Regions from separate parts of the Bacillus spongicola genome, predicted to be linked through region 4. Evidence: riboswitches for the same ligand, from Rfam matches in the RefSeq annotation. Region 4 holds a riboswitch; each other region holds the start of a gene.
The links. Region 4 has a riboswitch for cyclic di-GMP ahead of U8D43_RS09685 (glycoside hydrolase family 191 protein). Riboswitches for the same ligand answer to the same signal wherever they lie in the genome.
Positions count from the first base shown of each region.

Region 1: linked by a shared signal. The riboswitch ahead of U8D43_RS10805 (anti-repressor SinI family protein) and the one ahead of U8D43_RS09685 (glycoside hydrolase family 191 protein) in region 4 are both predicted to bind cyclic di-GMP.
Region 2: linked by a shared signal. The riboswitch ahead of U8D43_RS20915 (cache domain-containing protein) and the one ahead of U8D43_RS09685 (glycoside hydrolase family 191 protein) in region 4 are both predicted to bind cyclic di-GMP.
Region 3: linked by a shared signal. The riboswitch ahead of U8D43_RS10765 (hypothetical protein) and the one ahead of U8D43_RS09685 (glycoside hydrolase family 191 protein) in region 4 are both predicted to bind cyclic di-GMP.

Region 1 covers NZ_JAYKTS010000013.1:99,470-107,728, forward strand. The annotation lists gene U8D43_RS10780 (DEAD/DEAH box helicase) at 1-1,709, shown strand, start outside; gene U8D43_RS10785 (hypothetical protein) at 2,092-2,280, opposite strand; gene U8D43_RS10790 (single-stranded DNA-binding protein) at 2,295-2,669, opposite strand; gene U8D43_RS10795 (YwpF family protein) at 3,063-3,500, shown strand; gene U8D43_RS10800 (helix-turn-helix domain-containing protein) at 3,602-3,922, shown strand; gene U8D43_RS10805 (anti-repressor SinI family protein) at 3,934-4,089, opposite strand; cyclic di-GMP riboswitch class I at 4,119-4,211, opposite strand; gene U8D43_RS10810 (helix-turn-helix domain-containing protein) at 5,133-5,462, shown strand; gene srtD (class D sortase, LPxTATN-specific) at 5,464-6,081, shown strand; gene U8D43_RS10820 (hypothetical protein) at 6,088-6,372, opposite strand; gene fabZ (3-hydroxyacyl-ACP dehydratase FabZ) at 6,613-7,047, opposite strand; gene U8D43_RS10830 (DNA-directed RNA polymerase subunit beta) at 7,557-7,823, opposite strand; gene U8D43_RS10835 (flagellar hook-basal body protein) at 7,839-8,259, opposite strand, start outside.
Region 2 covers NZ_JAYKTS010000006.1:164,142-172,400, forward strand. The annotation lists gene U8D43_RS06615 (cold-shock protein) at 157-357, shown strand; gene U8D43_RS06620 (cold-shock protein) at 905-1,105, opposite strand; gene U8D43_RS06625 (hypothetical protein) at 1,535-1,747, shown strand; gene U8D43_RS06630 (RNA polymerase sigma factor) at 2,478-2,987, shown strand; gene U8D43_RS06635 (hypothetical protein) at 2,974-3,552, shown strand; gene U8D43_RS06640 (cold-shock protein) at 4,071-4,271, shown strand; gene U8D43_RS20910 (methyl-accepting chemotaxis protein) at 4,390-4,980, opposite strand; partial or broken gene U8D43_RS20915 (cache domain-containing protein) at 5,347-6,060, opposite strand; cyclic di-GMP riboswitch class I at 6,120-6,202, opposite strand; partial or broken gene U8D43_RS20920 (HAMP domain-containing protein) at 6,466-7,224, shown strand; gene U8D43_RS20925 (methyl-accepting chemotaxis protein) at 7,219-8,184, shown strand.
Region 3 covers NZ_JAYKTS010000013.1:90,195-98,453, reverse strand. The annotation lists gene U8D43_RS10780 (DEAD/DEAH box helicase) at 1-89, opposite strand, end outside; gene U8D43_RS10775 (SWIM zinc finger family protein) at 82-1,713, opposite strand; gene U8D43_RS10770 (efflux RND transporter periplasmic adaptor subunit) at 2,045-3,373, opposite strand; gene U8D43_RS10765 (hypothetical protein) at 3,386-4,048, opposite strand; cyclic di-GMP riboswitch class I at 4,331-4,416, opposite strand; gene U8D43_RS10760 (hypothetical protein) at 4,620-5,117, shown strand; gene U8D43_RS10755 (hypothetical protein) at 5,437-5,598, shown strand; gene U8D43_RS10750 (hypothetical protein) at 5,934-6,686, shown strand; gene U8D43_RS10745 (LCP family glycopolymer transferase) at 7,195-8,133, opposite strand.
Region 4 covers NZ_JAYKTS010000011.1:104,420-112,678, reverse strand. The annotation lists gene proC (pyrroline-5-carboxylate reductase) at 1-459, opposite strand, end outside; gene U8D43_RS09700 (nucleotidyltransferase domain-containing protein) at 1,142-1,708, opposite strand; gene U8D43_RS09695 (nucleotidyltransferase family protein) at 1,721-1,909, opposite strand; gene U8D43_RS09690 (endo alpha-1,4 polygalactosaminidase) at 2,232-2,894, opposite strand; gene U8D43_RS09685 (glycoside hydrolase family 191 protein) at 2,925-3,842, opposite strand; cyclic di-GMP riboswitch class I at 3,880-3,971, opposite strand; gene U8D43_RS09680 (YebC/PmpR family DNA-binding transcriptional regulator) at 4,266-4,985, opposite strand; partial or broken gene U8D43_RS09675 (SulP family inorganic anion transporter) at 5,238-5,782, opposite strand; gene U8D43_RS09670 (hypothetical protein) at 5,840-5,977, opposite strand; gene U8D43_RS09665 (M4 family metallopeptidase) at 6,340-7,974, opposite strand.

The DNA of each region.
Region 1 (8,259 bases), on a different contig from region 4:
GCGAGCAGCGCCGCCTAGTGCAGATTAACGGACAATGGATGAGCCTTGATCCTGCGATGATTCGCCGCATCCAAGAGTTAATGGAAAAAGCGAAAAAAGATGGCTTACGCATTCAAGATTTACTGGAGCAAGAACTGGGAACCCGCGAGAAAACAGCCGATGAGGAAGAAGAATACGATCCTCGCCTATTTGCCAACATCCAAATTGAATTAAATCGTTCGTTGAAAAAAATGGTAAGTCAGCTGCAAAACTTAGCGGAAATTCCGATGATAGAAACGCCTGATACCTTACTCGGCACACTGCGTCCGTACCAACAACAAGGCACAAGCTGGCTCTTATTTTTACGAAGCTTCGGCTTTGGTGCTGTGCTCGCAGATGATATGGGACTCGGAAAAACAATTCAGCTCATCTCGTATTTGCTAGCCGTCAAGGAACAAGAGGCGCTAGAAGCACCCGCGCTCATTATCGCTCCGACATCCGTGTTAGGAAACTGGCAAAAAGAGTTGGAAAAATTCTCCCCTTCGCTAAACGTGTTGCTTCATTATGGAAGCAACCGCGCCAAAGGAGAAGCGTTCACTGCGAGTTTAGATGGTGTTGATGTTGTTGTCACCTCCTATGGATTGAGTCATTTAGATGAGGAAGAAATCGCCGAGGTGAAATGGAGCACCATCGCTCTCGATGAAGCGCAAAACATTAAAAACTCATCAACCAAACAATCGCGGGCGATCCGCAAGCTCCAAAGCGGTCATCATATTGCCTTAACCGGTACACCAATGGAAAATCGTCTTTCTGAGCTGTGGTCGATTTTTGATTTTGCCAATAAAGGCTTCCTTGGTACCTTTGCTCAATTTCAAAAACACTATATTTTACCGATTGAAAAAGAAGATTCTCGTGAGAAAATTAGTGAGCTTCAAGGAAAAATCAAACCGTTTCTGCTGCGCCGGACGAAGAAAGACCCCGACGTCGAGCTGAATTTACCGGATAAACTGGAACAAAAGGAATACTGTCCGCTCACACCCGAGCAGGCCTCTCTTTATGAGCAGCTTATTCAGGACACTTTCGATCAAATAAATAAGCTCAAAGGCATTGAGCGTAAAGGCCTCATTCTGCAAATGATTAATCGACTGAAGCAGCTTTGCAACCATCCAGCCCTATACTTAAAGGAACCACAACCAAAACATACGCTGTCTCGCTCTTATAAGTTAGCAAAGCTCGTCGATGTGCTGGAAAACGTGCTGGAATCTGGTGAAGCCTGTCTGATTTTCACGCAATACATTTCCATGGGTGAAATGATACAAACGCTACTGAAAGAACAATTCGACATCGATGTGCCGTTCCTCAACGGCTCGATGCCAAAACAAAAACGAGATCAACTCGTCGAAGATTTCCAAAGCGGAAAGTATCCCGTCTTCCTGCTCTCCCTAAAAGCGGGCGGAACCGGTCTCAACTTAACCGCTGCCAATCACGTCATTCACTATGATCGCTGGTGGAATCCGGCAGTCGAAAACCAAGCAACCGACCGAGCCTACCGAATCGGCCAAAACCGCTTCGTTCACGTGCACAAGCTCATCACATCCGGTACTCTCGAAGAAAAAATCGACATGATGCTCGAGAAAAAACAAGCACTCAACGACGACATCATCCAAAGCGATTCCTGGATTACCGAGCTATCTGATCATGATTTAAAAGACTTACTTACATTGAAATAAGCATTAGTTTGGAAGGCTTCCCGTTTACGGGGAGCCTTTAATAATGGCTCTTTTCGTATCCTTTGTTGCTATTGGCACAAAGAAAAAACAGGCAGTAAGGTTTTTTCGACTGATTTCTTACCTTTTATCTAGAAATGGAGAATTTTTCATGAGGAAAAGAGCACGAAGTCATACAAATCATGGAATATATTCCTATTCGAAAAGCCACAATCTTTGCGAAAACAGCCTCAATAATCAATCGAATTCTTAGCATCTAATAAAATGTTTTCTCAATAAATATCCACAAAAAAAGAGCCGGTTGGGGAGCCGGCTCAACGGGGAGTTTGACGAGGGTTAAAACGAGGTAGATGTTTTTCTCTCTATTACGAGGGCATAGAGGAAGTTAAGAGGACAGTTGATTTTCTTTTACGACTGGAGTCAATGGTAGAGTTGAGTATGCTGTGAGTGTATTTTTCTCGAGGATGGACACTTTTTCTTGGAGTTGGACTATTTCCGAGCGTGCTTGACCTAGTTTGAGAATTAGCTCACCAACAAGTAGTTCTATTTTTTTCAATTCGTTTTGATTGCTCACTGATGCGGTCCTCCTTATGGTAAAATAGCTTCTGCTGGTGTAAAATGGGTATTTTCTGCCGTTTGTTGCGTTTTTTGGCCTAAAAATTTAACACTTTCGCCGAATACTTCGGTCATGTAAATTCGTTTGCCTTCGGTGTTTTCGTAGTATCTCGTTTGAATTTTTCCGATAATACCGACCACCGATCCTTTCACACAATAGACGGCGGTGTTTTCTGCCGTTTTGTTCCAGAGCGTACATAGAACAAAATCCGTTTCAAATTCACCTGCAGCGTTCCGGTAGTGGCGATTCACAGCTAATGTCACATTTAATACCGATTTACCGTCACGGGTTTGCTTTAGGACTGGATCTTTTGTCAGTCGACCGACCAGTGTTACTTGATTAATCATTCTCTCCCTCCCTTCTAACCACATTGTATCGAGAAGGTGGGTGCACGTAAAATGGATGATTCCTTCCTTCCTTTTTAAAATTACATCATTAACTACCGAATTCAGCTAGGGGAATTCAATAGTTTTCATTCATTTTCTAGTAAAATTTCAGCAAACCAACAAATTTAAAATTTTTTCAGATGTGTGTTCCAGATTTTACTATGATATAATTTTTATTAGAAGGCTCTATTCTTCTTAATTGTTGCTTTAAGAAGAAATTCTGTATGAAAATCGTTCATTTTTTAAAATCCACCCTTCAGATCATACGAAAAGAGGACCCGTAGTATAGTGATGTCAAGGAAACTGAGCAAATGCGAAAGCAGCCGATTAGAATGATGTCCAAGGAGGAATTCGATGAAAACGTTTAAAATTATTACCTTTCAAATTATAGATCAAGAGGAAATTGTGACGATTGATATCGAAGATGGGCTAATTATTAATAAAGAAGATCTGAAAGGCACGTGGCTCGTTGAAGCCTTTGCCTCTCGTCAATATTACGATTACTTTCGAGAAATTCAACAAACCACCGATGATACAGAAATTCGTGTCGTCATTACTCACCCTCAGAACGACTATGCTTCCTTCTTTATACATATTCGCGGAATTAAGCAGCTTGATGGGAAGATTAGTGTGTTGATGGAAGGTCATCTTAAAAAAATACCAAAAGACTACTCCGAATTACTTCTAAATGAACTGATTGAGCAAGGTCTTGAAGGTGCTCCCTTAATTGAAACCTTTCGAAAAAAAATCAAACTAAAACCAAAACTAACGTCTAATTCAAGTGGACAATAGTAATAATCCTATAAATGTTTTCACGAGAACTTGTTCTCTATAGCTAACATATGTTACTTTATTAATAAATGTAGTTTACTACTTATCACGAGGTGTCGATTATGATTGGAGAACGTGTAAAACAATTGCGACTGGAGAGAAAAATGTCGATGACTGAGCTAGCCGATCGAGCTGGCGTCGCAAAATCTTATTTAAGTGCGCTTGAGCGTAATTTACAGCAGAATCCTTCTGTTCAATTTTTAGAAAAAATTTCGTCTGCACTTCATGTCTCCATTGAGTCAATATTATTTGATTCAAAACAAACCAATGCACTCGATCCAGATTGGGTAGATATTGCTCAAGAAGCTATTTCTTCTGGTATCACAAAAGAGCAATTCAAAGAATTTATCGAATTTAATAAATGGCGAAATGAACAAAAATAAAGTCTTGCAGATTATGCAAGACTTTTTGTAATATTTCGACTCATTTCATTTGATGTGGGTATTTTCTTTGTTTTCAAAAATTCTCTTATCTCATTTTTTGAAATTCCACTTTCTAGAGCTTCTTTCACTAGTTGGATCCACTCCAGATCCAGTTCAATTTTCCCCATTATTCTTCCCCCTAAAATACTGATGTATTTCAGGCAACCCAGCCATCATAGCTTATTTTGTTATAAGCAGTAGATCTGTGGCTTTGCGTCCTCATCTTTAAATGAGTTTGCCTTTAAACTGATGTAGTTATTTGCTATATTCCTCATTATACAGACGTGTCCTCCCATTTTTTGTAACAATTTGTCTATCGAATCTTTATTTTCAGAATTTTTTATCACCAATATTTGCTATATAGTGACATTTTCCCTCCTTCCATAGGTGAAATTCTTCATAATTCCATAGTCTGTAGCTAATTTTGTCGAGTATTACAAACTTTTTTTCATCTGCTTTCGGTACGCTTCTAATTTTTTTGTAGCTGGGATGTAACTTGATTGCTTTTCTAAGGAGCTATTCGCGTTAAAGAAAGGACTATTCGTGAGGTTTTGACCGCAAGTAGGGCAGTGCCAGTCACCAAACTCTGTCGCACTGAAGGAAGGACGATAACAACGTGAACACATTTTTTTATACATTACATGCACCCCATCATTTTAATATTTTCTTATACTGCCAATTTTTCCTTGTTGATTCTGGGCTAGGTGTACCTTTATTTCTAACTGGCTCACTAAATTCTCCATTTCACTCTTGATTACCATCAAAAACAGACGAAATGATAGCCGAAACAAAGTACTATCATCGATGATAAACTGATACGAAAAGCAACAAAGTTTATGAATTGAGCCTTACAAAAGAATTGTTAACAAGAGCTAGATAAGAAAATATTAGGCTAAGGCTGTTCGAGGGAGGATGAGCTTATCCTATATATTTGTTTCTTGTACTGGATAGATAATTCGAGCTATGCATTTAGTAACAGGAAAAATGTCACTCGTTTGTTCTTTTTAATGAATTATAATTCTATTATAAAGTACAAACAGAGAGAATAAAAGGCATTTTTTCTATATAACGAACATTTTTTTCTTTTCTTTCAAAAACAAACTAAAATCCCCTTTTAATCGCCTCTTTTGTTCTATATAATGAACGTATAATGATATAAAGGAGTTATTTTATGATTGGAGAAAAAATCAGAGAAATAAGAGAAGAGCGAGGAATCTCCATCAATGAGCTATCATTAAATGCAAACGTTTCTAAATCCTATATTAGTTCGATTGAGAGAGGACTTCAAAAAAACCCTTCGCTAAAGATCCTTAAACAAATAGCTGATGCGCTAAGGATACCAATCGATGAATTCATAAAAACAGAAGAAGTTCATGAGGGAAATTATTTAGACAAAGTGTGGTTATCTTTGCTTTCTGATGCTGTTAGGAGTGGATTAACAAAGAGAGAATTTATGCAGTTTACTAGATTAATGCGCTATAAAAGAGAGGAGAAAGCTTAACATGTTGCGATGGAGTGGTCTTGTTCTCTGTTTTCTTGGAGCATGTTTCTTTCTTTATGCCCTGTTTTCTATTTTATCGCAACATCAACAAACGAATGCCGCACTTGAAGAAGCTAAACATTCCTTATCGAAGGCTGAGTTCTCGTCTAAAACGAAACAGCTTGCGGATGAAGAGAACCCCATTCCTAGATACCAGTTTACTCAAGGGGCTATCGTGGGCCTTCTAAAACTTCCTGTTTTAAACAAAGAACTTCCAATCGTTGAGGGAACCGATGAAATCGATTTAGAAAAAGGTGTTGGACATTTATCCTCAACTAAATTGCCCGGACAACAAGATAATATTTTTTTAGCGGGACATCGTGATACGGTTTTTAAAGGTTTAGGCAAATTATCGATAGGAGATACATTATTGGTAGAAATGACGAGCGGAACATTCGAGTATGTGATTATAGAGACGTTCATTGTTAAGGAAGATGACCTCAGTGTCACGTTGCCAACTAGTCCAAATGAAATGCTCACTTTATCTACCTGCTACCCTTTTGCAGCTCTGTCTTCCACGAAAGAGCGCTATATTATTCGAGCAGAAAAAAAAACTAAGGCGAGGAATTCCCCGCCTTAGTTGCTGCTATTCGTCTTTACGATCTTCGTCTTCCATATCTTTCGGGTCTTCCAGAATTTCTTCTTCTGGCGTATTTTTGTCTTGAGCTGGATCTAAGTCCATTCCGTCTTCAACATTCGTATCTTCGTTCAATTCTTGATCCCCAAAATCATCAACTTCTTCATTGAGATCAAGATCTTCTTCGATTAACGTATCATCTTCAGGTGGCGGTTCTTGATCAGTTCCACACCCTATCATTAGCATTGCAGCTAGTGCAGAAGCACCTAAGATGGACCATAACTTTTTATTCATATTGTATTATCTCCTTTCGATCTGCTTATTATCTCGACCAGTGTAGTGGTCTTTTGTTAGCTTTCCCAAAACGCTTCAAGAATTGCATAAAAAAAATGTAAAAAGCATAGCTTTTTACATTTGGACGTATTGGTATGGGGTGTTGGTCGACTAAGCAGTTCATACAACAGCGTATATGCAGACTTCAGGAAATCTTTTCGTATTGTCTGAAACGTGGGATATCCTTATATTAAGAACAGATTATGCTTGTTTTTCTCCAAGCGCAAACATGATTTCTGTTTCACAAACAAGCTCTCCATCTACCGTTGCAATACCTTTTCCTTTGCCGATACTACCTCGAACACGAACCATTTCGACTTCTAGACGTAGTTGATCGCCTGGTTTAACTTGACGTTTAAATCGGCAGTTATCAATACCTGTGAAAAACGCGAGTCTTCCTTTGTTTTCCTCTTTTTTCAGCATCGCTACTGCGCCAACTTGAGCCAATGCTTCAACAATCAGCACACCTGGCATCACAGGATACTCAGGAAAATGTCCATTGAAAAACTCTTCATTCGCGGTTACATTTTTTAAACCGATCGCTTTTACGCCTTCTTCGATTTCTGTAATTCGATCCACTAGTAAAAAAGGATAACGATGAGGAATAATTTCTTTTATTTGTTGAATATCTAACATGGGGAACCTCCTATATTTTGGTGCGTTTTTTGCAAATGGATGCCTATTAATCAGCTATGTATCGTTCTTCATGCGTGTCAGAAGTAATCAAGAAAAATGACATCTTACTTTTAGTTTACCGTAATTTTCGTAGAAAACAAAAAAAGATGCAATAAGCGACATTATTCAGGACTCTTGTCGTTTACATTGTTGCTATAGGATTTAGTTGATGGTGGAAGTATCTAATTCGAAAGTTTTTTTTTCAAAAGGCTCATTTCGTAAACTTTGTTGCTCCTAGCACAAAGAAAAAACAGGCAGTAAGGTTTTTTCGACTGATTTCTTACTTTTTATCTATAAGTGGAGAAATTTTCATTAGAAAAAGAGAACGAACTTATACAAATCAAGGGGTATGTCCTTATTCGAAAAGCCATAATCTTTGCGAAAACAACTTTCTAAAAAATTGGCAAATGAAAAAAAGCTTTCTTAGGTAGGAATATTAAAATTCTACCTTCAGGTTCCTTGTGCTTTTCTTAAATATCCTCTTGCTTATCACTAGTTACGATTTCTCCGATATGTGTCCAAGTGGATTTATGGAAAACGTCGGTTGGTTTTCCATCACCCAAATAACCATACCCGACCATTAGCCCACCCGCAAGACTAGCGGTGACTAAAAGTGTAACAATAATTACCCGTAGCCAAATTGGAATTAAGCGAATACGGACGGATTTTTTGGGCTTCTTATTCTCTTTCAGCTCTTCTCGTGTTGTCGCTTTTTGTTTGATATTTTTCTCTGTCATCGTTCTTGTCTCCTTTTAACGAATACCATTCACGAGTCCCATCATTTGGTCAGCAATGGATATTGATTTTGTTTGAAATTGGAATGAACGCTGAACGGTAATCAAATCAGTCATTTCCTTCGATAAATCGACATTAGACTTCTCAAGGAATCCCTGTTGTAACCCGATGCTCTCTCGTTGTGCACCGATTAAATCAGTTAGAACTTTGTCTTGATTCACTTCAAGTGTAGTTGGCAAACCATATAAATTATTTCCTTTTTGCTCTAAATATTGTGGCTGTTGTACCGCGACTACCCCAAGTTCAATTATTTCTTCACCTCTTGGGGTTTCTACCGTCAGTCTTCCTCCGTCCTCTAAAACGAATGAGGTACTGTCACTAGGAAGAGAAATAATCTCATCATTTTGATTTAACACTGGATTTCCGTTTGCGTCAACT
Region 2 (8,259 bases), on a different contig from region 4:
ATTCTCCATAACGATAGGAGGACTTTTTCAAAAAACCACAATCTATTCGAAAACAGCTTTTTTTATGTGATTATTGGATTAGAGTAAGGGTAAAGTGGGTAAAATATAAGAGCAACAACAATTGCAAATTGTAATAATGCTAGGAGGCAACAAAAAATGGAACGTGGTAAAGTTAAGTGGTTTAACAGTGAAAAAGGATTTGGATTTATTGAACGTGATGGTGGAGATGACGTATTTGTGCATTTTTCAGCCATTCAGAGTGAGGGGTACAAATCGCTAGAAGAAGGCGAAGATGTGACTTTTGAAGTAGAACAAGGTCAGCGTGGACCACAAGCAACTAACGTACAAAAAGGCTAATATTGCATCAATGTACTCACTTCATTAGTGTTGGTTCTCACATCGAGAAAAAACAATACTATACATGAACCCAAAAGCAGACTAATGATTATTAGTCTGCTTTTTATGGTGTAAATCCGAGTAGAAATTTCCTCGTGAAGAAAGACCTGTAAAATTACCTTGAAGCTCGTGTCAAATGCCATCTCAGGAAGAGCCACTTCGCATTTCTAGTAAAAATTTAATGGCTATTTTCGCAAAGAGTGCAGCTTTTCACCGGTCAATAGATGGGAATATTGCTTTGTTTCGGGGGATTATGTCGTTTATTTTTGATGTGAATCAACAGAAAAAAGAGAGGTTCTATCTAAAATTAGACTAAATAGCAATAAGGTATACGAAAAGCTCGCTGGCGGCGACCGCATATTAGCGACATGTAGTAGGAGCTGATCGGAAGTTGTTCATTGACCTAATGGACGGATAGGCTTATAACTTCAAGCTAGGCAACTTTCTATTTGTAGCCTATAAAAAAACAGACCCTTATAAAAGGGTCTGTTTTTTTGCATAATAGTTATTACGCTTTTTGAACGTTAGCAGCTTGCGCTCCACGAGCACCTTGCTCAACGTCGAAAGTAACTTTTTGACCTTCGTCTAATGATTTGAAACCTTCAGACTGGATAGCTGAGAAATGTACGAATACATCTTCTCCACCTTCGCGCTCGATAAATCCAAATCCTTTTTCTGCGTTAAACCATTTTACTGTACCTTGTTCCATAATATGTTTCCTCCTAGTGTGTTACCCACACAATGTGTTACTATCCTTGCCCAAAGTGATCATCAAGAAGAAAAGTCATATGCTTATACTATCCTTTACACCGAACAAAAATAATTCTTCTTTATTGTAACAGTTAATGGAATTGAAAGCAAATAAAAATTAATAAATATTATTAAAAGCATCTTGAAATCGAATTCTCCCAAGAAATTCTCTGCGCCTTAGAAAGAGTCAGCTGCTCGGTAGTCGGCTGGAATATCCCGTTTGATTGAACGAGAAGTTCATATCTTATACAAACTGAAATGAAAATCATCATACTATAGCAGATTTTTTAAGCGAATGTGTAATATTTTTAAAACAATTTGCAACTATTGAAGGGATTCAGGGCGTTTAAGTCGAAAAGAATACATAACGTAGTGAAGGGGTGACCCAATGAATAAAGAAAAATTATTGAAAAATCTACAACATGCTAATCGTGGGAATTTTTTTTCAGTTGAAATTCCTGCATCGACTTCGAAGGATGCACTAGCTATTGAAGAAATGGTCGCTGAATTAGAAAAAGAAGGTAAAATTAAGTTAAGAGAATATATTCCCCGTGAATATTCCGTCTATGTACACGGCATCATCAAGTATGCATCCGAGTAATCGGATGTTTTTTTATTTGTCTCTGCATTTGGGCAAACTGAGATTCATTTTTTGAATGAACAGAATCCACTCTTTATCTTCTTCAAAAGCAAAATATTCAAATGAATCTGGTTGAACTATTTTTGAGGGAGAATCAACATCGATTCCTTCATGTATCAGGAAAATGTATGATTGATCCAGTCTACTATATCCCTGAAATTTGACATTGCATATGATGTGTTAAATGAAAAAACTCGTGAGCAATGATAAGTTGAATATGTTTATCATGATAGGCAAATCCTCTAAGCAGAAAGCAATAGTGGGATTCTACTGGTGATATGTAGTCGTGCATAAAAGGGAAAAGTGGTGCGCAAATCATCGGAAGTGGTGCACAAAAGGGAGAAAGTCGTGCGCAAAAAGGAAAGATAAATCCCCTATAGGTAAAAAATTCCTTGTAATTTGGCAGGGTGTAAATCGAATGCTTTTTTTCTTCAACAATTGTCAGCGATATTTAAAGTCTTACTCATAATCTTGTTCATAGATGCTGTTGTAATCATTAAAAACTCTATAGATACTTCATAGTTTTTTTAAGGATCTTTTCGTATGAATTTCGTTCGAAAATAGTCTAAATGATGCTCCGGGACCTCTCCTTTTAATGGATTATATTAAGTTGAGAAAACAGCCTAGAAAAATGAAATTTCTTTTTGTTATAAACGTCTAATTAGTAGAACTAAATAAAGAGGAGAATGGTATGGATAGGGAGGAGAAAATTTCGGAGTGGTTTCACTTATACAGTGATGACGTCTATCATTTCCTGTTATATCGAATGGGAACTACTGAGGTGGAGGACTTAGTACAGGAGGTATTTATTAAGGCAATAAAAGGGATAGATTATTTTAATGGTAATTCTAGTCCGAAAACATGGCTCTTCACCATAGCGCGAAATGTAGCGGTAGATGAAATGAGAAAAAGAAAATGGAAGAAGTGGACTTCTTTCGATTCTATTCAGGAGCCAAGTGATACTAACACTCCAGAAACAATATGGAGCAAAAATGAGAGTCAAAATGAAATCTATCAGGCTATCATTTCTTTGAAACCGACGTATCGAGATGTGGTGATTTTACGCGGAATTAAGGATTTATCCGTCTCTGAAACGGCTTCAGTTCTCAAATGGAACGAAAATAAGGTAAGAATAACGTATCATCGAGCAAAGATTTTATTAAGGAAGGAATTAGGAGGTAGAGAAGATGAAGCATATTGAGAAACACAATGATGAGATTGACGCTCGTTTAAAATCGTTGCCATTGCAAAGTCTCAGTACAGAAAAGAAACAGCTTATGGATGCACAATTACAAAATACTGTAGTTTCCTATGATGGATTGAGTTTGAAGAAAAGGCTTGTAAGAAGATTTGCTTTCTCTTTATTAAGCTTAATCCTGTTATCCTTTCTTTTGTTTGCCGTCTATGCGTCGTTTTATCATTTGAGTATATTTAAAGAAGGAAACGAACAAATTTTCTTGGTCAAAAGAAATGTTCCAAACATTGATAAAGGAGAAATCGTGAAAATCATTGATACTCCACATGAACGTACTTTGGTTCAGGATATTCTTGAAAGACAACGCTGGTCTAATAATAATGGGTTAGTTATCGGAATGGATTTTATCATGAATGAATATGAAATCTCTATCCATCAAAATCAGACTTTGTCGATTTATCGATATCAAGCAAGTCAAGAAAAAGTAGCCAGATTGTACGGGGAGGAGGCACGACAGTTCTATTACTTGATTACAGGAGGGGCATTGGAAGCGGAAGTTGGATTGTATTAAAAATCGTCTGTCTTCTACTAAATTCTTACTAAGTCAATTAGCTAGGACAGTTTTTTGAGGATAGGCTGAAGAATTTTTCATTAGGAAAAGAGCACGAAGTCATACAAGTCAAAGGATTCCTTCTTATTCAAAAAGCCACAATCTTTGCGAAAACAGCCTATTTAAAAGAAAACTAAAGTTCAACCTTTAAACTGACAAATTTTTCTACCGATGACTTTCGCTTGTAACTAGGACAAATAGTCGAGACTGCTATAAACCTATAGTAGTATCAACTTTTATAGTAGGGAAAGCAGAATCGTCAGTAGTGCGGATGCGAAAATTGTTGAAAATTAACTAGTTATGTCAAACGAAATTCTAGTATGCTAGAACACTTGCTATTTGAAAATCTATCTGTTATCCTTATTAGTAATTATTTTTGTTCGGTAGATATGGGAAGAAAATGATACTTTTCGCCTGGATATCATTTAGAGCAAGAATAGTAATACATTGTGTGTAACACGCACTAGGAGGCAACAAATATGGAAAACGGTAAAGTAAAATGGTTTAATGCAGAAAAAGGATTCGGCTTCATCGAAGTTGAAGGTGGAGAAGACGTATTCGTACATTTCTCAGCTATCCAAGGCGAAGGTTTCAAAACTCTTGAAGAAGGTCAAGAAGTATCTTTCGAAGTAGAACAAGGCGCACGCGGACCACAAGCTGCTAACGTTCAAAAAGCATAATTAGCCTTTGCAAAAACAGACTCCTATTTAAGGAGTCTGTTTTATTTTTAAGTAGAAATTAAAGAGTTGATAGAAGAAGGGAGGTACTAAGTGCCTCCCTCTTTTTTTATGTACTCTTCTACTCAATATGGAATTGATCAACAATTGAACGTAATTCTTGAGCCATTGCGGTCAACGTTTGGGTGGAAGAGCTGATTTGTTCCATAGAAGAAGTCATTTCTTCTTGACTTGCTGACACTTGAACAGTAGAGGCTGCCGTTTCCCTCACCATTTGGGCCATGCCTTGTGTGTGCCGAGCGACTGTTTCAGATTCTGAGGCAATTTGGTCAATAGAGAAAAGGATAGTCTTAAAATTATCTGTGAATAAAGTGAATACCTTTGAAATATTGGTGAATGTCTCGGCTGTTTGATGGACAACATTTAAGCCACGATCAACGGCATGTGAAGACGAGTTAACCGAAGAGCTGACAGTGCTTATTTCATTCGTAACGGTATGAAGGATGCTTGCGATTTCACCAGAAGAATTTTTGGCTTGCTCGGCTAATCGGCGGACTTCATCAGCCACGACAGCAAATCCCTTCCCATGCTCTCCTGCACGAGCAGCCTCGATTGCTGCGTTTAGTGCGAGAAGATTCGTTTGTTCAGAAATTTCTTCAATTTGACGTGTGACAACCGCAATATTTTGTGAGTGATGTTCTAGGTTGTCCATTATCTTTTCTGTATCTTTTATGGTGGTTGGTATACTATACATTTCTGTTGACACTTGTTGGACGGATTGATGTCCACTCTCGACTTGTTGCTTCGATTCAATGGAATAGGAATTTGTTTCATTGATCTTCTCTTTTATTTGCTGGATTGTTTCGTTAGTCGATAGAATCGTTGAATGATTTGCGTCTGAAAGCTTTGTTTGTGCTTCTGCACTTGAAGAAATATCTTGAATGTTAACCATGATATTGTCAGCGACTACTGTATTTTCTTCAGCACTTGCCATCAGCTCTTCTGACGATTGTAATAGTTTATCAGAGGAATTTTGGATGGTTTTTGTAATGATATGGAAATGACTAGTCATTTCATTAAAAATTATTTTCATTTGCCCGATTTCGTCATTTGAGTGAACCGGAAGCCAGACCGTTAAATCCCCTTCTTTAAAACGATTCATTCCGGACGTTAGCTGATTAAACGGTCTCAAGATATAGTAGGTAACGGGAATGATGATAATGAATGTTAGGATAACTACAATAATGGTTATAAGTATTAGCGTTTTGAAAATATTCGTAGCAGGCTGCATAATATCGTGTAGGTAACTCCCCACTCCTAGAACCCAACCGTTCGGAAGCTCCTTGAAGGCAATCACCTTCTTGCCGCCATCCCAATCATATTCAATAAATCCTGTCTTCTTAGTTACCATCTCTTCAACAAAGCTGTGTTGAATTAAACTGGTTCCGATTGTATCAGGATTAGGGTGATGAATAACATTTCCGGCTTCATCTAATATAAATGCATATCCAGTCATCCCATTTGGTTCGTAGTATTTTTCTTTTATGCCGCTAACGAGCTTTGCGATAGTGGTTTGATTTTCATTGCCTGAATTTATCGTTTCAGTGTAATTGGATAGGGTGTCTGCTTGTAAGCCCACCATATAGTTTAGGTCTGTAAATGTTAAGTCCTTTATGCCGCCATAGGTTTGTTTGTAGCTAATCCAGGTCGTGATGATAAGCGGAATGACGGTAAAAAATAAAACTAGTAAAATGATCTTTCTTCTAAATTTTAAATTCATAAAAAATTTCATGCGGACCACCAATAAAATAGAAAAAAATGCCTATAGGAATGAAGGCAACACAGTAAATGTGAAGCAGCTGGCTGGCGTTCCAATTAGAGTAGCCCCTATAGCTTTGCGTCCCAACCTTTCGATTGGTTTGCCCTTAAAATGTAAATGTAGGGGTATTTTAACATATAAAATTTTTTTGCCTGATTATTAGAATATTCTTTTTGTTTGATTCAAGCTATATGTGTCTATTTGCTAAAACCATGTAAGTGAAAAGATAGAATTTCCACGATATAACGCGAAATTTTTGTTTTTTTATAAAAAATTCTGAACATCTGCCTGAATATCAGCTAAAATAAAGATAACATCAATATCGCTGGAGAATTGGGGGAGTTTAAGGTGAAGAAATTCAAAAAGCTTCGAATCAACATGAGCATAAGGAAGAAAATTATAACGGGATTTATTATTATTTTATTTTTAATGCTAGTCGGAAATGCTTTCAATCTTATGCAAATGAATCGAGTGAGTACGTCGGTCAATTCAATGACGGAAAATGAATTTCCTGCAATTGAATCAGTCCTAGAAATTAAGGGGGCGCATGAATTAACCTATGGTATTTTACTTGAATATACAAATGCATTACGAGCCAATCATAATGTAGATATGAAGAAATTTTCAGGACAATTAGAAGAAAATAAGAAGCGTTTTGATGAGTTATATGATCATTATCAACAATATATTGATAATGAGAAAGAACAGCAATTATTTTCTAATCTTACCGCGCATCGAGATAAGTCGATTACAATTGTAGATCAGGTTCTTAACCAAGGGGAATATAACATGATTACGATTAATCGCTTACAACAAGAAGCGCAAATCACCATCACGAGCATTGAAGCAAATATCGCCAAAATTGTTGAAATCAATGAAAACTCAATCGTTTCTTCAAAGGAAGCAGTTTCAACAAGTTTTCAACAAGCGAGAACCAATACGATGTTCTTTATGGTTTTAGCCACCATAGCTGGAATTGTTATTGTCATTATCATGACAAGACTCATTGCTACGCCGATTAGAAGAGTGACTAGAGTATTGAAGGAAGTAGCTGCTGGAAATTTGGCAGTGGATAAAATAAATATTAAAAATCGTGACGAAATTGGAGAGATGGTGACCTCCTTAAATCGAATGGTTGAAGATTTAAATGGAACCATTTCGACGGTTCGTTCAGCTACTCACCAAGTGGCAGCTTCAGGAGAAGAATTTAATGCGAGTGCGGATCAAACCGTGAAAGCTACCGATCATCTGTCAGCATTAGCTCAAAATTCAGCTGCAGGAGCCGAGCAACAGTTACAAAGCATCAATGATGTCTCGGTTGCAGTGAATCAATTGTCAACAGGTATCAATGAGATCGCTTCAAAAGCTTCTGAGATGTCTCAGCGTACTGAAGAATCGATACGATCTACTCAAAAAGGCTCAGCTAATGTTGAAAATGTAGTAAAGCAAATGAATTTAATTTCAAAAAATGTCGATGACACGTCACAAATCATCGAGATATTAGGTGTGAAGTCTTCGGAGATTGGGAGTATAACAGAGGTCATTACAACCATTGCGGATCAAACGAATTTGCTCGCCCTAAATGCAGCGATTGAAGCGGCGAGAGCAGGGGAGCATGGGAAAGGTTTTGCCGTTGTTGCGGATGAGGTAAGAAAATTAGCAGAAGGTTCACGTAATGCAGCGGAAAAGATCACAAATATGATTGAAAATATTCAAGCTGAGACGAAAAAGGCCATTTTGTCCATGAATGCTGGGACAGAACAGGTGGAACACGGTATTACTTTTTCAAAACAAGTAGATCAGGCTTTTGCACTTATCGATCATTCCATCACAGATGTTTCAACAAGAGTAGAGGAGGTATCTGCAGCCGTTTTGCAAATGACAATGGTAAGCGAGCATATTGTTGATTCAATTAATAATGTGAAAGAAATAGCTGAGACAAGCGTTCAAGCGAGTCAAGAAAGCTCGGCCGGAAGTCAAGAACAGCTTGCGGCTATGGAAGAAATTTCTTCATCTGCACATTCTTTATCTGATTTAGCTGAAGAGTTGCAACAAACGATTGATGTTTTTCAGATGAGACAAAAAACTCAGCATTAATGCTGAGTTTTTTTGTAGGAATCTATTCGTTTATTTCATGGGATTAGAATACGATTAAGCAATCAAACCAGAGAA
Region 3 (8,259 bases), on a different contig from region 4:
ATCATTCCTGTAGGATCTTTCACCGTTAGAAAAAACGTTCCGTCCTGTGAGGGGCTGATATTTAAATGATAGCTATTCGTTTTAAGCATGAATCAATTTACCCTTTCTACATTCTTCGTGAAAAGCACGAAGGCGTTTTGTTTCGTCTAAAATATAGTCTAAATAGCGTTCCCATTGCTCTATTTTTTTCTGTTTTTTATACAGAGTGCGAATTTTTTTCATCACTCGTACCGCTTGCTTGTAGCTATCGCGGTTTCGGTTTGCAAGCAGGCTTTCCACCGCTTCATGATAGAGTGGTAGTCCAAGCTCAGGCTGCTGCTTCACAATTTCCTTCAGGCCAAGATACTCCATTTCGCCAATTTCATAGCCAAGCCACTGCTGCAGCTCGACCCACTCGCGATAATCCTCAGCATCAAAAAGAAAGCGACTGAGCGGATAATAACTATACGGAAGTAGCGTCAGAAGCAGCTGTTTATACAAACGCGGTTCCTGCCTCGCCATATATGAAGCATCAATCAACCCGATATACCAGCGGCTAAAATCGGAGCGCTCGTAATCATTTGGAATTTGCTCTAAATAGGCGCTAACATGAGGCAAACAGCTTGAAATCACGCTCACGGCCTTTTCAGGAGCTTGGTGCTGAAAAAAATAATACAACCAGTGCTCACTATAGCGAAATACATTCGCTGAGTGTTCCTTGGCTAACGTCAGGAACGTATCGGTTTCATCCAACAAGAGGAGCTGATGGAGCAGGGCGACCGTTTCCATTTCAGACCGCTGCGTAAAGGCCGATAATCGCTTTTTCTCTTCCTCGCGCCACTGCTTTTTGGTGAACAAAAAGAACCACAGTGTCCGGTACAAATCCATTCCTTCAATCGAAGCATCTTGCAAAGACGTCCACTTCAAGGAACGTTCTTTTAAAAATTTCATAAACGGATCAAACGCAAATGGCATAGCCGTAACGGACATTTGATAAACGCTGTCATACAATTCATCTAAAATAAATGAAAAAACAGACGTACCCCGTTTTGAAAAAATGGCCCCCTCTTTCTTAGCAAGCCATTCATATAATGTTTCATAGAGAAACACCGACACAAATAACTGATACAACGGCTTCCACTCTCGTTCCATCGGCGCGTCTTTCATAAATTTTCGGTGCAAGCTTTGGACGTTCATATCCAGCATAAATGAATTTTGCAGCCAGCTTTCTTTATCGACTTCGGCTAGTAGTGATTGGAAATAGTCATACCAGTTTTGTGGCGTTTGCCCCCGTAAGACGTCTCGCTGCAACAGCGAACTCGCCGTTTTCAACGCAGGGTGGAGATTCGTCAACTCGGCGGCTTTCTTCACTTCCGGAACGACCGAATCCTCGCCTTTCCAGGATTTAACCCACTCAGAAACCGAATTCACGCGCTGAAAAATCGTGAAAAAAACCGCCATACGGTGTCGACACCAGCCTGTTTCTGGACAAGAGCACCGACTCAATAACGGAAAATCTAAATCTAATTTAACCGACACAGGTGTCACATCTTGAACCTGCGCAGAAATCGTACTATCGAGCGTCTTCACATTGTACACGAGCTTTTGCCGGTGTAATAATAAACCTTTTTGAACCATTTTCAAATGAGCTGATTCCTTCGGGGTAAGCTCTTTTTTAATATCTTCACCAGAAGCCATTATTTTCTCAGTTAATTCTTCAAGTTTAGAAGACAAACGAACGCCTCCTTTTCGAGTTATCCTTCTAAAAATCCATATTCTTTCATTATAACCGAAAATGCCGGATTGTAGTTGTCAGAAATCCAAACAGAAAGAGTTAAGGAACAAAGATGTGTGCAACTTACCATATGTTTTAGGAAGAGAGGGTGTGCTAGGTGGTAGGAGGGATAAACTGTGGAAGTCGTGCATAACCGAGAAAAGATGTGCATATCGGGCACAAAGTCGTGCATACATCACGAAGATGTGCATTAGTCAGTCAAAGTAGAGCATCCCCCGCCTCCGCCAACCCATAAAAAAAGAGCCCTAACGCTCGAGGCTCTTAAACAGTTTATCTTTCAACTAATCCAAAAAGAATATTCTTCATGATTAAATATCGATTCATCTCTTTCAGTTCCTTCACCTTTACTTGTGAGGGATGAAGGGGGGTGATGATGGGCGATTGATCCCCGGCTATAGCTTTTTTGTTTGGGAGGAAGAGGTCGCCTTTTTCGATACCGTCTTTTACTTCCATTAGGTTGTTGACTTCGAGACCTTTTGTGACGTGTATTTTCATCGTGGAGCCATTTGGACGGATGCCCCAGACGAAATAGTCTAGTCCGTTCATTTCGACACTTTTCTTCGGAAGGACGTTGACGTCGGTTGCTTCAGCGGTGATGATGTCGACGCTGACATGATAGCCAGGCCAAAGGGTTTCCGCTTCTTCAACAGGGATTTCTACGTCTTCATCAGTCTCCGTATCCTCGTCAGCATCAAGATCTTCAGATTCCCCGTCACTATCAGAGAATTCATTCACTTCCTCTTCTTCCGGTGTCAGCAGAATGGAGTAAGGGTAGCGACTTTCGGTCATGGAGTCCGGTTCTTGAGCTGGATAGGTTTCAATTTCACTGACCGCCCCGTCGAAAGATTCCTTAAGGACGAGAGAGGTGACAACTGTTTTCATGGCTGGCTTCACGGTAGCGGTTTCGGCTTCTGAAAGTGTACCGGTAATCATCGTGCTATCGGATTTTATGGTGATAAAAGGGTTGTCCAATGAGTAGGAGATCTCTCCTACAATGCCAGCTACTTTGCTTTCAACCGTTCCACCGGATTGTTCATTTTTCAAATCAATCAGTTCATCTTTATACTTCAATGACTGTGCCTCAAGTAAGTCGAGCTTCACTTCCGCAGCGGCGATGTCAGCATCGAGGCTGTACTCGATTTGAAGCTTACTTGCTTTTTCTTCGCTATGATCTTCTTCCCCCGTGGAGTTGAAGCTTGGTAGTGAGCGCGAGGTAGATTTTAAATTAGAAATATATGTTTTAACACTTTTAATTTCAACATCTACTACGTCTTTTTGACGCTCTACTTCTGCCACCTCTTCGTCTAGTTCATCCGAATCGTAAGCGAAAAGTGGTGTGCCGACCTCGATTGTGTCGCCTTCTTCGACGAAAATCTCAGAGAACGAGCGATTTTCGTCAATAGTTACATAGAATTCATCCAATGGGACGACAACCCCCTCCGACTTTAGCACATCGCGCAAAGTGGAAGTACCCACATAATCCCAATCGGCAATGTAACTTATTTTCGGAATGGATGAGAGATTCCGTTGAATGAAAAAGACATTCAGGGTGATCAATAAAATGCTAAATAATAAGAGTAGGTTCTTTTTTTTCATCATGGTCACAGCCTTTTACAATATACTCGTAAAGTCGATGTATTCTAATAGTGTGGATGCACCCCAAAATAACAGGTGAATGAAACAAATATAAAATAGGAGTAGGGCAGGTCTTCGTTCCGTGAGCAGGGATAATCCACGGAATTGCAAGTAGATGGCCCATCCTTTAAATAACGAAATTGCCCCGGCGAAATAGATAATTGCTTTTAGATTTGTTATTTCTTCCGCGATTACACCGAGTGAAAAGGGAGAATAATACCATTCCACATTTAAGGTGAACACCAGAACTAAATACATCACACGTTCAATTAAAAGTGGGAGAAACGAAATCATTCCGACAATAAATAGTTTGTGAAAGCTCTCTTCCGAAATGCTCCAAAAAAAGATCGTCGGCAAGAATAGATAGAAGAGTGAGAAGAAGATTCCTGCTAGTAAACTACCGAGTAAAAAATATACATGTTGGGCGGTTAGTTCACCTAAGGTGTTGGTGACAATATGCGGAGCTAAAATATTTGTTCCTATTCCAAAGCTTGCATTCACAGTGAAAATGAGTCCGCTAAAAAGAATAAGTAGGAACATCTTCGCCCAAGGCCATTTGATCGCCTCCACCATCCCTAATTGATAAAAAGAAGTAGACGGCTGGCGCAGATTTTTCCAAAAGTTAAATTTAAATTTCATGTATGTTATCCTCCAATGAGCAGAATCCTCTCTTTATTCTACAGCATTCGCAGGTGACTTTTCCATAAAATGTAGAAATAACTCAAAATAATAAAAGCATCGGAAATTTCCGATGCTCAACGGGCTTCAATCATTATAAAATGTATGGTAAGTAAGTAACACCGATAATAAATAAAGTGGTAATAACAAAGATACTAATGTACATCACTCGAGTATTCCTTGATTTTCTTACTTTAATTTCTTCAGGTGTATAAAATTTCAAGTCTCTCATCCTCCTTGGATTTCGATAGCTGGCTAGCATAGTCTAAAAGACCTTAGCTCCTTAAGCTTTGCGCCATTACCTTTAAGCAATTCTGCCATTTTCGTTCCACCTACCTATTTTAACTACGAAATTATGAAAATAAAATAGGTAAATAGTAATTTGTTGAAAAACGTCGAATACTATTCCTGGAAATAGATAGAATATTTGGTATGAAGTAATTGTAAAATAAAGGGTTACGTTTTGAGTGGTAAAATGGTACTATTATAGTTGTGAAGTAGGTACATAATTACTAAGGATAAGGAGGATTGAATGACCAAGTTTTTTATTTGCATTGAATCAAACCAGAAACCGATAAAAATCAGTAAACAGTCCAGCTACAGGATTATGGTTGACGGTAGGTTAAATTCAGATGGTTCCATCACGATTCATTCTCACTCCAGCTTGGCTTTAGCTTTACAAAGCACACTTCTCTGTTCGCTGCCTTCAAAGAATCTACCATCACATCCCACCACTATGCTAATACTCCCAGTTACCGAAGGAAGTACAAAAGTCAGCGTCTGGTCTAGTAATCTCGCGGAACCGTTGATGATCATTCATATTTCTGAGATGAAAGTCACAGTCGAGCCGCATCCTTCTTTAACGAAACGTATCAATCAAGAGCTTGCCTACAGACTAGTCGCTTCCTTCCTTGTCAGACAAAATAAGCAACAAGCTACCTACCTGATTAACCCTCAATCTAGCAGAAGAAGAAGGGAAAAAAACTCACAACTTAAGTCATTAAGTAGAAAATTGCCAGAAGATCAATAAATTGTCATGAATATTAGTAGTTATTTGTAAATTAATAAGGCTGTTTTCGTAAAGATTGTCGCTTTTCGAATTAGCTATCATTTCGTGATGAAGAATGACTTCGGGCATCTTTTCACATCATTTTTAACCCGAAATGAGGTAAGAAAAGAGTGTCTCCATCTTTTTTGTATGCTAAAACAACAAAGTATGCGAGAAGAGCCTTTATAAAAAAACAATTGTAGATAATTGTAATTTAATTGTATAATATAAAAATCGAAGAGGTTTTTTACTGAGCCAAAATGGATATAGAGTAGTAGAATAATAATTAGGAGGGTTAGTTTTGCGTTCTTCAATGATAGACGATCAAAATAAACTAAAATATCTTTTAACAAAAGCGATGGATGAAGGAAATAATGGCAATATGGATACAGCAAAAATGATGGACTGGCTTAAACGTGAACTTGTAAGCACAACCCAATATCAAGAAGAAAAAGCGATATAGCTTTTTTGAATATAGATATAGAAAAAAGAACTTTTTCAACTGCTGATAGGGTTCTTTTTTGGATTTTCTTCTTCTTTCATAAGTATTTCTCTAGCGCGAAGTAGAAAAATCGAGTGATGTCACGAATTAATTCGCACTATTACATCGCACTAAAATATTGGGAAATCCTGCCGGCAAGAATCTCCAAAAAATCTTGGCTTAGTATAGGAAAGTACGTCTCCGTGTATTCTAATAGAAAAGCTGTTTTCGCCCCCTAAAAGGAATGTTCCATTGGCTCGGAAGTGCGATAACAACAATGTGTACGAAAAGATCCAATAAGAAAGAAGGGATGCTCTGTGAACCATTTTTATCAAAAACAACCACAAGTTAAAGACCCGATGAACAACGTTACGGAGAAGGTTGAGCGGTTCGAAGTCGCCTATAATCAAATTCATGATGAACTCGAGAAGTTGTCGACGAATAAGGATGCACATGGATTTGTTGACCTTCTCTATGATACAAAGCATCGATATGCGTCGATTCGCCATTATTTTGAGGATCTTAAAAGCTATGCGCGTTTACGAAATGCCCTCGTGCATGAGAAAACGAAACGAGATTATTATATCGCAGACCCGCACGAAGAGGTCGTCACACGAATTGAGGAAATTGCTGCATTCTTGCAGTCGCCACCGAACGCCACTCAACTTGCTTCGTCTCCGGTAAAGCTCTATGATACAGACGAGTTGGTAACCGATGTGCTAACAGATATGCTTCAACACTCCTTTTCACAATTTCCGGTTTATCAGGACGGGAAATTTTCCTTTTTGATGACCGAGCGAGCGATCGTCAATTATGTAGCGGAGCAGTTAACGGACCAATCGGTTCACTTTAGAGACGAGAAGGTGACCGTTTTGAAAAAGTATGAACCTCAAAGCGTCGTCAAATTTGTTTCAGATAAGGTTAATGTGATCGATATTGAAACGATTTTTGAAGATAAGCAGAAAAAAAAGCAGAAGCTTGAGGCGATTATCGTCACGGAAAATGGGAAGAAGAGTGAAGCACCGTTAGGGATCATTACTTCATGGGATTTATTGAAGTTGGAAGACTGATAGTCAATACGCCTTCGATCATATGAACGAAGGCGTATTGACTATCAGTTTATAGACGGTGCATAGGGAAGTAAGAAATGATGGTGCAGAACGTCTGATAATTACCGATCATTTCGTACGGTGCTGCAATGGAGTGTCCTGTTTTTTACATGTAAACAACTATTAAAATAACCTCGCCTACTGCAACAATCAATCGAGATTGAGCAACAAAACTACCCCAAATCGAGCGGAAAACATGTATCTCCACTAGAAATGTTCATACAAGGAAAAAGTGATACACAAAACTTAAAAAGTCGTACATATTCACGGCCTGTTGCCCTTGTTGCGAGACTGGATTATTACGGCTGTTTTAGCAAAGCTTGTGGCTTTTCGTATAGGTTCCGCTTCTTTTAAATAGCTACACTACGGGTCATTTTTTCGTTTCAATTGGTAGTCTTGTTCAGAAAAATGAACGAATTTTATTCAGAATTTCTTCTTAAAGCAACAATCCATACGAAAAGAGCCATTATTAAAGGTTTAGATGCTTTTTCAATTCCTGCTGCACTATTTGTTGCTCTTCTTTCGCCACAATATAATAATAGATTTCTTTTTCGCCATTGCTGATCATCGCCCCTGAGCCTTCGAGTTGTCTCTGGTTGATGTTCTGGGTGGCGCTCTTGTAGTTCTGTTGAATATCGACCATTTCAGCGAGGGACAGATTGGTTTTCACGTTGTTTCCGATTGATTTGAAGATATCGCCGAAATTCCAAAGAGACGAGACGCTCGCTCCTTCTTTGATGATGGCTTGGATAATCTGTCGTTGTCTGGCTTGTCTTCCGAAATCGTTATTGGGATCATTTTTTCTCATTCGTGAAAATAGAAGGGCTTCTTCGCCGTTCAGCGTTAGTGTACCTTCGGTGAATGTCTTACCTTTGTAAGTAAAGTTCAACTCGTTTTGGACGGTTACGCCACCGACTGCATTGACGATATCTTCTAATCCTTCCATATTGATTTTTGCGTAATAGTCAATTGGAATATCGAGGAAGGCTTCCACGGTATCCAAAGACATGTCGATGCCCCCGTAGGCGTAAGCGTGGTTAATTTTGTCTTCAAAGTCTTTTCCGATGATTTCAGTACGGGTGTCTCGTGGGATACTGACCATTTTGGTGGAATTCTCCTGTGGATTTACGGTCACGACGATCATCGTATCGGAACGTCCTCTGTCCCCTTGTCGTTCATCAACTCCAAGCAATAGAACGGAAAAAGGCTGTTTCTTGTTAAGACTTAAATTTTCCTCACGTTTATCCGACTTTGCTCGTGCCTCATTTTCATTCATCGCCACCATCGTATTATTTAGTGAATGGTAAATGGAGTAGACATACGAACCAGCGGCTACGAATAGAAGAATCGATAGGAAACCGAATATTTTAATCCAACGTTTCTTTTTTTTATGCTTATCAGCTCTCAATTCTCTTCCCACCTTATGAAGATTTTTACTAGAATATAGTCTATTATACTCAAAAATGAAGAATATTAGTAGAATTTGTCAAAATGAACAGAAATAATGACCGTCTTCCATTATACTAGAATAGAA
Region 4 (8,259 bases):
AAGGGATTTAGAGGCTTTAATACTTTCTTCGTCTACATTCGTTCCTAGGCTCATAGCCGTTGCAGATTCACGCATCATACTTGATGTATTCGGCATGACACGGATCACCTGTTGACCCATTGGCAAAAAGCTTTCGAGATACGATGTTGAAATTCCCGCAAGTACAGATAATACGAGGTGATGAGGTTGAATAGAGTGTTGAATCGAAGCTAAAGCTTTTTCTGCATCTTTTGGTTTCATCGCTAAGACGATAATATCCACACCACTAAGCTTTAGTTCACTCGAAGGAGTCGTACGAATATGATATTTTTCATTTAGTTCCATTAAACGATCTTGATTACTTCTATTACTCGCAATCACATTGATTGACGGTATTTTTTTAGATTCAACAATGCCTGAAATCATCGCTTCTGCCATCGATCCTGCACCAATAAACGCGACTTTTTTATTTTTTAACAAAGGGCAATCTCTCCATTTATGATTATTTTCGTTCGTTTTTAATCCCGCTAATAATCGTAACATGCCTGAAATTAGTTTCAAGGCGAATAGAATAAGTTAGGTGTATATGAGCGAGAAACAAAGAGTAAGCGTTTTCATTTTATTCTCAGTCTTCCTCTTCCGCTCTCAAGTGGATATATCCGCTCTAATCACGGTATATAGAGATTATTAGTAGTAAATTTTCACTATATTTCGATAGTATTCAACAAGATTCCTTCTTTTCCTTTTTTATTTCAAATGCTAAACTATGAAAATTGGACAAATAAATCGCATCAGAAATTATCTCTTTCTATTAGGCTGTCTTCTTAGCTTGTACTTACCCCTGCGTAAACCGCCGATTGAAATAAATCGACTTCCACATGCAGATTTCTACACACCAGCAACCCTCCGTACGATTAGCAAGAACCTAAAAAACCTATAGTTCATTTTCTCATCGCCTAACGTGCACCCCCCATACCTTTTCACTCGATCTACATTTGAAGACAGCAACGTTTTCATGATAATTTATGGCTGTTTCCGGAAAGCCACAAACTTTGCGAAAACGCCGTTAGTAATCAATAAATTAGTTCAACTACTTTAAAAGTACAAAATCAGCGTAAAGCTCGAACAAAGCCTTTTTTTACTTTCATACCAAGATTAATATTTAGCTCTTTATAAACCAATCTAAGAAATCTTCTAAGACTGTTAAAAGAGTTTGATTAGAAATTTCATCTTCTGTATGCAGCATTGGTGCCACTTTGCGAAAAAGAACTTCCTTGGGGAAATATTGTTGGATGATCATTAAGTTTTCATCAATGCTGGTCGACCAACTTTCATCTTTAACGTTAATTGTTAGGTATACTCCCCTTATCAGTCGCTTTAACATCGATCTCTTTTTAGATTTAGACACTTTTTCGGTTAAGAGCTCCTTTCGATAGCTACTGATTAATGGAAGTAGGTCTTTATTTAACGCTGAACTAATTTTTTCATTTGGTTTCATTTGCTCAAAGCATTGAGATAAATCCTCTCCATAAAGACAAGTACACATATGACGAAGCCAAAATCCCCATTCGTACAGATTTTCTTCAGCTAGGACCTCCTTTAAACCTCCCAAATCGTAATCAACTTTTACTACAGTTTTAAAATGATTTAGTAAATGATTCGTTTCGTTATCTAGCTTATTTATCTCACCAAATGGTAGTGGGAAATGTACAATAACAGTTAAATCCAAATCAGAAATACCTTATTTTGCTTCACCCCTACCAATACTTCCGTACACATATATACTGTGTAAGTTTTCCTTCAACAATTGTCTTAATAAGTCTATAACTGCATTTATAACTGGTTTAAATTGTTTTTGAACATTTTCTTTCGCTGTTGGATTAATAATATAACCCTCAGCATTCAGTCCCATTTTAGTTGGTAATTCCATATATGCTTATCACCTCAATAAAAATTATCTATTTCTTTATACAAGTCTTTGCACACATTATTTATCATTGTTAGCTATTATTCAAGAACCTGGACCGATTAAAAATTAAAAACATCCCGCCAATAGTTCAACAGGATGTTTGTTCAAGCTTTATTCCAAATTATCAATCTTTATTTCCAAACTATACTTATTTGGATAACTAGTGGTTGAAGCCTATAAAATGAATGGAAAATTCATTTTATAGGCTTCTGGTTTAAAAGGATTCAAAAAGTTCCCTGTCGTCTATCTATATCGCAATGTCTAAATAGCGAAAAAAACAGCTTTACCATTTCATAAATCTATTATGATCATGGTAGTGGGTGAAACCAAGATCATCTGAATATTGTTGGGTTGCTTCCTCTTTTAACGAGATTGTGAAGACAGAGATTTGATGAATAGAACGTAATTCAATTAGTTGATTTACAGTAGTTTGGGACCATGAACTCCGTTGAATTTTATTTTTCTCAAAAAAAGCCCATAAGACCCCGTCGATATAGGGGACCGTTTTGGTTGAAAGAACATCAAATGCACCATTTTGGATGAGCACCTTATCCTTCTTGATATTATTGATAAAGGAAACAAGCGCATCTTCCTGATTTGTTCTCGCTTCATCCGTAAATTCCTGTTCAAGATTTCCGATAGAGTCTAGAAGTATGCCGTCAAACCCTTTTTGATGAATCTGAGTGTCTACTTCTTGTTTCATTATTTCTTGATAATGTCGTGAAGTAAGATCCATTAAATACGCATCCCAGCTATACGTTACCTTTTCTCCATTTCTCCAAATAAAATCATCTTCCTCAAACTGCGCTAACAGAGAAGAATTCCAGCCTCCGACTTCTGTTGTACTGATGTATCCAATTACCTTGGTTCCAGCCGATTGAATATGTTCTACTTGTTCCTTGGAATAATGATACGGATCCACTATGACTAAATCAAAGTTCTTCATATCTTGCAAAATCCACTCTTTGGGAGCTCCTTAGTATACTTGGTACTCTCTAATTTGCGCCAAACCATTTTCTGAAGAAATAGTTGGAGATGTGGCAAAATCATTCCAAGTAAATTCATCAAAACTTTCGGGTTCATAGTAATGAACAAATCCTTTTTCCTCAGCAAATGCTTTACTCCATTCTCCTTCTGAAAAGGAGACCGTAAACACCTCAAGCGGATATTCTTGCTTCATTTCTCTTAATGTCTGAATGGTATTTTGGGCCCATTCGTCATTTGCAATCACATTTTGATCAAAATTCTCCCACAAGATTCCATCGACATATGGGGCTGTCGCTTCTTTCAATGTGTCAAATCCCCAATTCTGTAATAAAGGGAGTTGAGGATACTTTTCCTTTACCGTTTTCAAAAACGAAACCATACCTGCTCTTTGTGCTTCTAACACATCAGGCTGGTCCAAAAATTCATTGTCGATATCTCCAACCGTATCAAGAAAAATTCCATCAAATCCTTTTTGTATGATTTGATTGTTAATCTCTTGCTGCAATAACTCTTGATAATGAGGGGACGATATATCCATTAAATATGAGTTCCACTCAGGATAAAATACTCTTTTGTCGACTTCATAATAGAAATCATCCTGGTGAAGCTGATTCATAAACTCAATATTCCATTCATCCGCTTCCATTGTATTAATATATCCGAGCACCATCGTACCACTGTCTTTCAATTGTTGGATTTGATCAACAGTAAACTCATGAGGCTCAACAATCACTAAATCATAATCCTTCATATTTTCGAGAATCTCATCTGTGGGGGTATTATAGTAAATTTGGTAGGTATTAATCTGCGAAAAAGGACTTTCTAATTCCGCACGAACCGGAGAATAAGCAAGAGGTGAAAGCAAAGTATACACTAAAAAACAAAACAAAATAACGACTCTCTTCATAAAAAATCCCTCCATCTACGAAATGAGGGATGGGAGGTTTCGCAGATTGGCGATCGGTATGAGTTTAGCACTCATCGACGACCCATATCTTTGCGTCCCTGCCTTTCGACAAGTTTGCCCATCACCATCTATTTAACTACCTTCAGCATACGGGAGTAGGTCGAAATACGCAATAATTTTTGACTGTTTAGAAATATCTTCTCCTATCATAACTACAGTCTCTCTAAACCCTATGAGGCGATATTCCTCAGGTTTAGAATTGATACAATAAATCCCCCAAAGTCGATTGCTTACGAGATTTATGGACTAATTCCAAAAGCAACAACCTTTGCGGAAGCTGCCTTTTACTAGAATACAACCCAATCCTAAATAGGTTATAAAAAAACAGACCTCTTGTTGAAAGACAAGGTCTGCTTTCTTAACTTATTCTCCTAGATCGACGTTATGATACACTTGTTGTACATCCTCAAGATCCTCGATCGCATCAATCATTTTCTCAAATTGCTCTTGAGCGTCTGCATCAAGAGTAACGTCATTTTGGGCTAGCATCGTTAGCTCAGCTACGGTAAATTCGGTTACACCATTATTTTTCATGGCAGCTTGCACAGCATGAAATTGATCCGGTTCGGCGTAAATGATGACAGCTTCCTCTTCTTCAATAATGTCACGAGCGTCTACATCCCCGTCCATTAATATTTCAAGTACATCATCTGCTGTTTTAGCCTCCAGGCCGATAACAGCAGTAGCATCAAACATATAGGCAACCGAACCACTTACCCCCATATTTCCACCATTTTTACCAAAAGCAGCACGGACATCTGATGCTGTACGATTCACATTATTTGTAAGAGCGTCAACGATGACCATTGATCCGTTCGGTCCAAAGCCTTCATAACGAAGGGTATCATAACTTTCCTCTGAACCACCCTTTGCTTTTTCGATTGCACGGTCGATAATGGCTTTGGGTACACTGTATGTTTTGGCACGTTCTAGAACTACTTTGAGTGCTTGATTCGATTCTGGATCAGGTTCTCCTTGCTTGGCTGCAACATAGATTTCTCTTCCGAATTTTGCGTATATACGACTTGTATTCGCATCCTTTGACGCTTTTTTCTCTTTAATATTATTCCATTTACGGCCCATATTGCTCCACTCGCTTTCAACTTTATCTTACTATCACTCATACGTGACTTTTCTTCTTCATTCTCTTGGTTTTAGACTAAAGTAAACACCATACTTTGGAAAGGAACTCTCGCTTTACTCTACATTATTATACAACAATTACACGCTTGTTTAGAAGATTTATCACTAAAAGAATCACTTCTCACCTTATTCAAATGTCTCTCTAATTTTTTCAAGAAGTAGAGCTGTCGTCATTCACGATTGAATCGACCTTTACTGAACCGCTTTAGATGACTTTTTCACAAAATCGAATACATAGGTCAAGACGACACCAACCGCAACAGCCACCATCAAATCAACAACTACTGTTAAAACCATCGTTGTCGCTATGACGATCACTTCATCTAGCAAAAGGGTTCTTCCTTTTTTAACCGTCTCCCAATCAAACATCGTAAAGTCCGTATAGATAAGTATCCCCGCTAAAACAGCTTGTGGAACAAAGGCAATAAGTCCACCGGTTCCAACTAGACTCAAAACTAAAAATACGCTATGGAAACAGGCTGATAAAGCCGTTTTCCCTCCACTTTGTAAATTGACAATTGAGCGAACTGTTGCGCCGGCACCTGCCAGCCCCCCAAAAGACCACTCATCACATTACCAATTAGCTCCTTATTGCTGTTATGCTTAGGCTTAGTTCCTGTTTCTTTATCCATTACCACTGAGGTTAGAAGTGATTCGATGCCAAGTACAGCAATCGCTAAAGCGAATGGAATGAGACTCACCATTATTCCTGAATCAAGAATGGGTATTTGTATCATTGGCAATGAATTCGGTAGCTTCCCGATAAATTCAATGTCTATTAACCAACCGACTTCTTATAAGGCAACCGCAAAAAGACTAGCGCCTATTAATGGAACAAGACTAGCTGGAATTCCTTTAATTCGTTTTTTAGCTAGAAGAATGACTAGAATCGTCGTGCCAACAAGAATTGCTCCAGATTGCAAATACTTCATTTGACCTGGTGTTCCACCGAATAATGCGGCAAAAAAAAGAGTGTCCACTAGCCGAAAAGCGACTAAATGGACAGCCCATACCAATGAACATATATAGTTGATGCTAGCACAGCGATAAACAGGTAGTAATTACTCTTCGTTTTATGAGCCTATCCTCACAAAATTATCTTTTTTAAAAGGCTCTTTTCGTATACAATGTTGCTCTTGACACAAAGAAAAAACAGGTAGTAGGGTTTTTTCGATTGATTTTTTCTTCTTTATCTAGAAATGAAGAATTTTTCATTAGGAAAAGAGCACGAAATCATACAAGTCAAGGGATTCCTTTTTATTCGAAAAGCCACAATCTTTGCGAAAACAGCCTTCTAAAAAACTCCAACACTATCCCAAGCTGTTGCGACTGAATTGGCTGTACTCGAATCATACAAATCTTGTGCCGATTGGATAAGTGCTTGACGAGCATCTGAAAATTGACTATTAGGTGTTAAATAGACGGTAAGTGCACGGTAATAAATCTTTTCAGCCTTCGCTTTACCGATAGAATTGATTGTATTATAGGCAGCTTTATTCGGAATGCCACTATTAATATGAACTCCGCCCCAATCGCCTTCACGAGTATTCGGTAAGTTTTGAAAGTTATTCATATGCGCAGGCTGATTGTACTGCGTCGGATTTGACATACTTCGAAGTGCATCTCCTGAGATTCCCGGAGTATATACGTCCTCTCCCATCAACCAATCCTCTGAATCTAGGAAATAACCGAACACATCAGAAAAAGATTCGTTTAATGCCCCCGGCTGATTTTCATAGACTAGGTTTGCTTCTGTACTTGTGACAGCATGTGTTAATTCGTGGGCTACAATGTCCTTCCCACCTGATAGATAAGTGAACGTATTTCCATCGCCATCACCATAGATCATTTGATTCCCAACCCATGCCGCGTTATTATAATTACTACCATAATGAACCGTTGATGTTATATCGCCACCATTATTATCATAACTATCACGGCCAAATGTGTCATAGAAATAATCGAATACTTGTCCAGCATAATAATGGGCATCTACACCGGCTTTTTGTCTTTCACTGTAAAACGTATTTCCTGAATCTGTCATATAATACCCCGGCAAGCTACTTGTTGTTCCATTGTAGTTATCTAAGGTCTGGATGACTCCATTCATTGGCTTGGTAACATCATACAGATAGTACGTATTATTATAGAAATAAGTATTTAAAGTCTTTGAATCTCCTAAAACCCCTGTTCCGGTTCCGGTCGCTTCATGTACCTCATTATTTGCTTTGATTACCTCCCCACTTTCAGCATTCACCCAAATATTCCAATTTGCAGGGTAAGGATTGGTAAACTGAAGCTCAATACGATAGGCAAGTGTGTAATTACCTTCTTCTGCAAGAACCACTAGCTCTTCTTTTTCTGTTAATGAGCTTAACTCTCCCGTTGGCGTATCCAACTGTGTATTCGCTTCATTCCGATCTACCTTTATGTGATCCCATGCCTTTTCAACCGCTTTGGTTTTCTTTATTTTTTTTGATTGCTTGACTTTCGTTGGTGCATTTGGGTGAAATTCTCCATTCACGGCCACGAGATTTCCCGCTTCATCTACATGTAAAACAACTTTAGACTGATCAATAGGGGTTTTTTGGATAGTAGGCTGGTATGTATAATGGGTCATACCTAACTCGTCTGTCTCTTTTCCAATGAAAAGCAAATCCGTCGCAGGATTTAAACCAAATGTCCTTTTATTCGCTTTAAAAAACTTAATAACGTCCTTTTCGGTCTGGATCTTTGCTGAAGAAACATTGCCTTTGATAAAAGATGGAGTTTTCTTTGAAAATTCTGAATCCTTCCAGTGTATTTTTGCTTCTGAATTTACTTTCCACTCTGCATCACTTCCATTTGCCGATGCCGCACCACTTGAAGCGACTAGTGCTGAACTTAATGTGACAGCTGTAATAAGCGATTTCATTTTTTTATTTTTCATAATATCTCCTCCTTGTTCATCATATTATCATCGTGATAGATTCAAGGGGAATCGTCTAATACGCCGTTAAAAGGGAATAGTGGGCGATTATAGTTTCATTTTCAGATTATTCTTTCTTTTTTATATATAATTATTCTGATAGGAATAATATGTTTAATGATAATTATTATTTGAAACAAAAGGAAAAAAACCGCGTTGAACGACCCCCCCTCTTGCTTTTTTTAACTAATTCTAAGGTCACGAAAAACCTTCCTCTCCCCCTTGAACTGGTTATATATATGCATG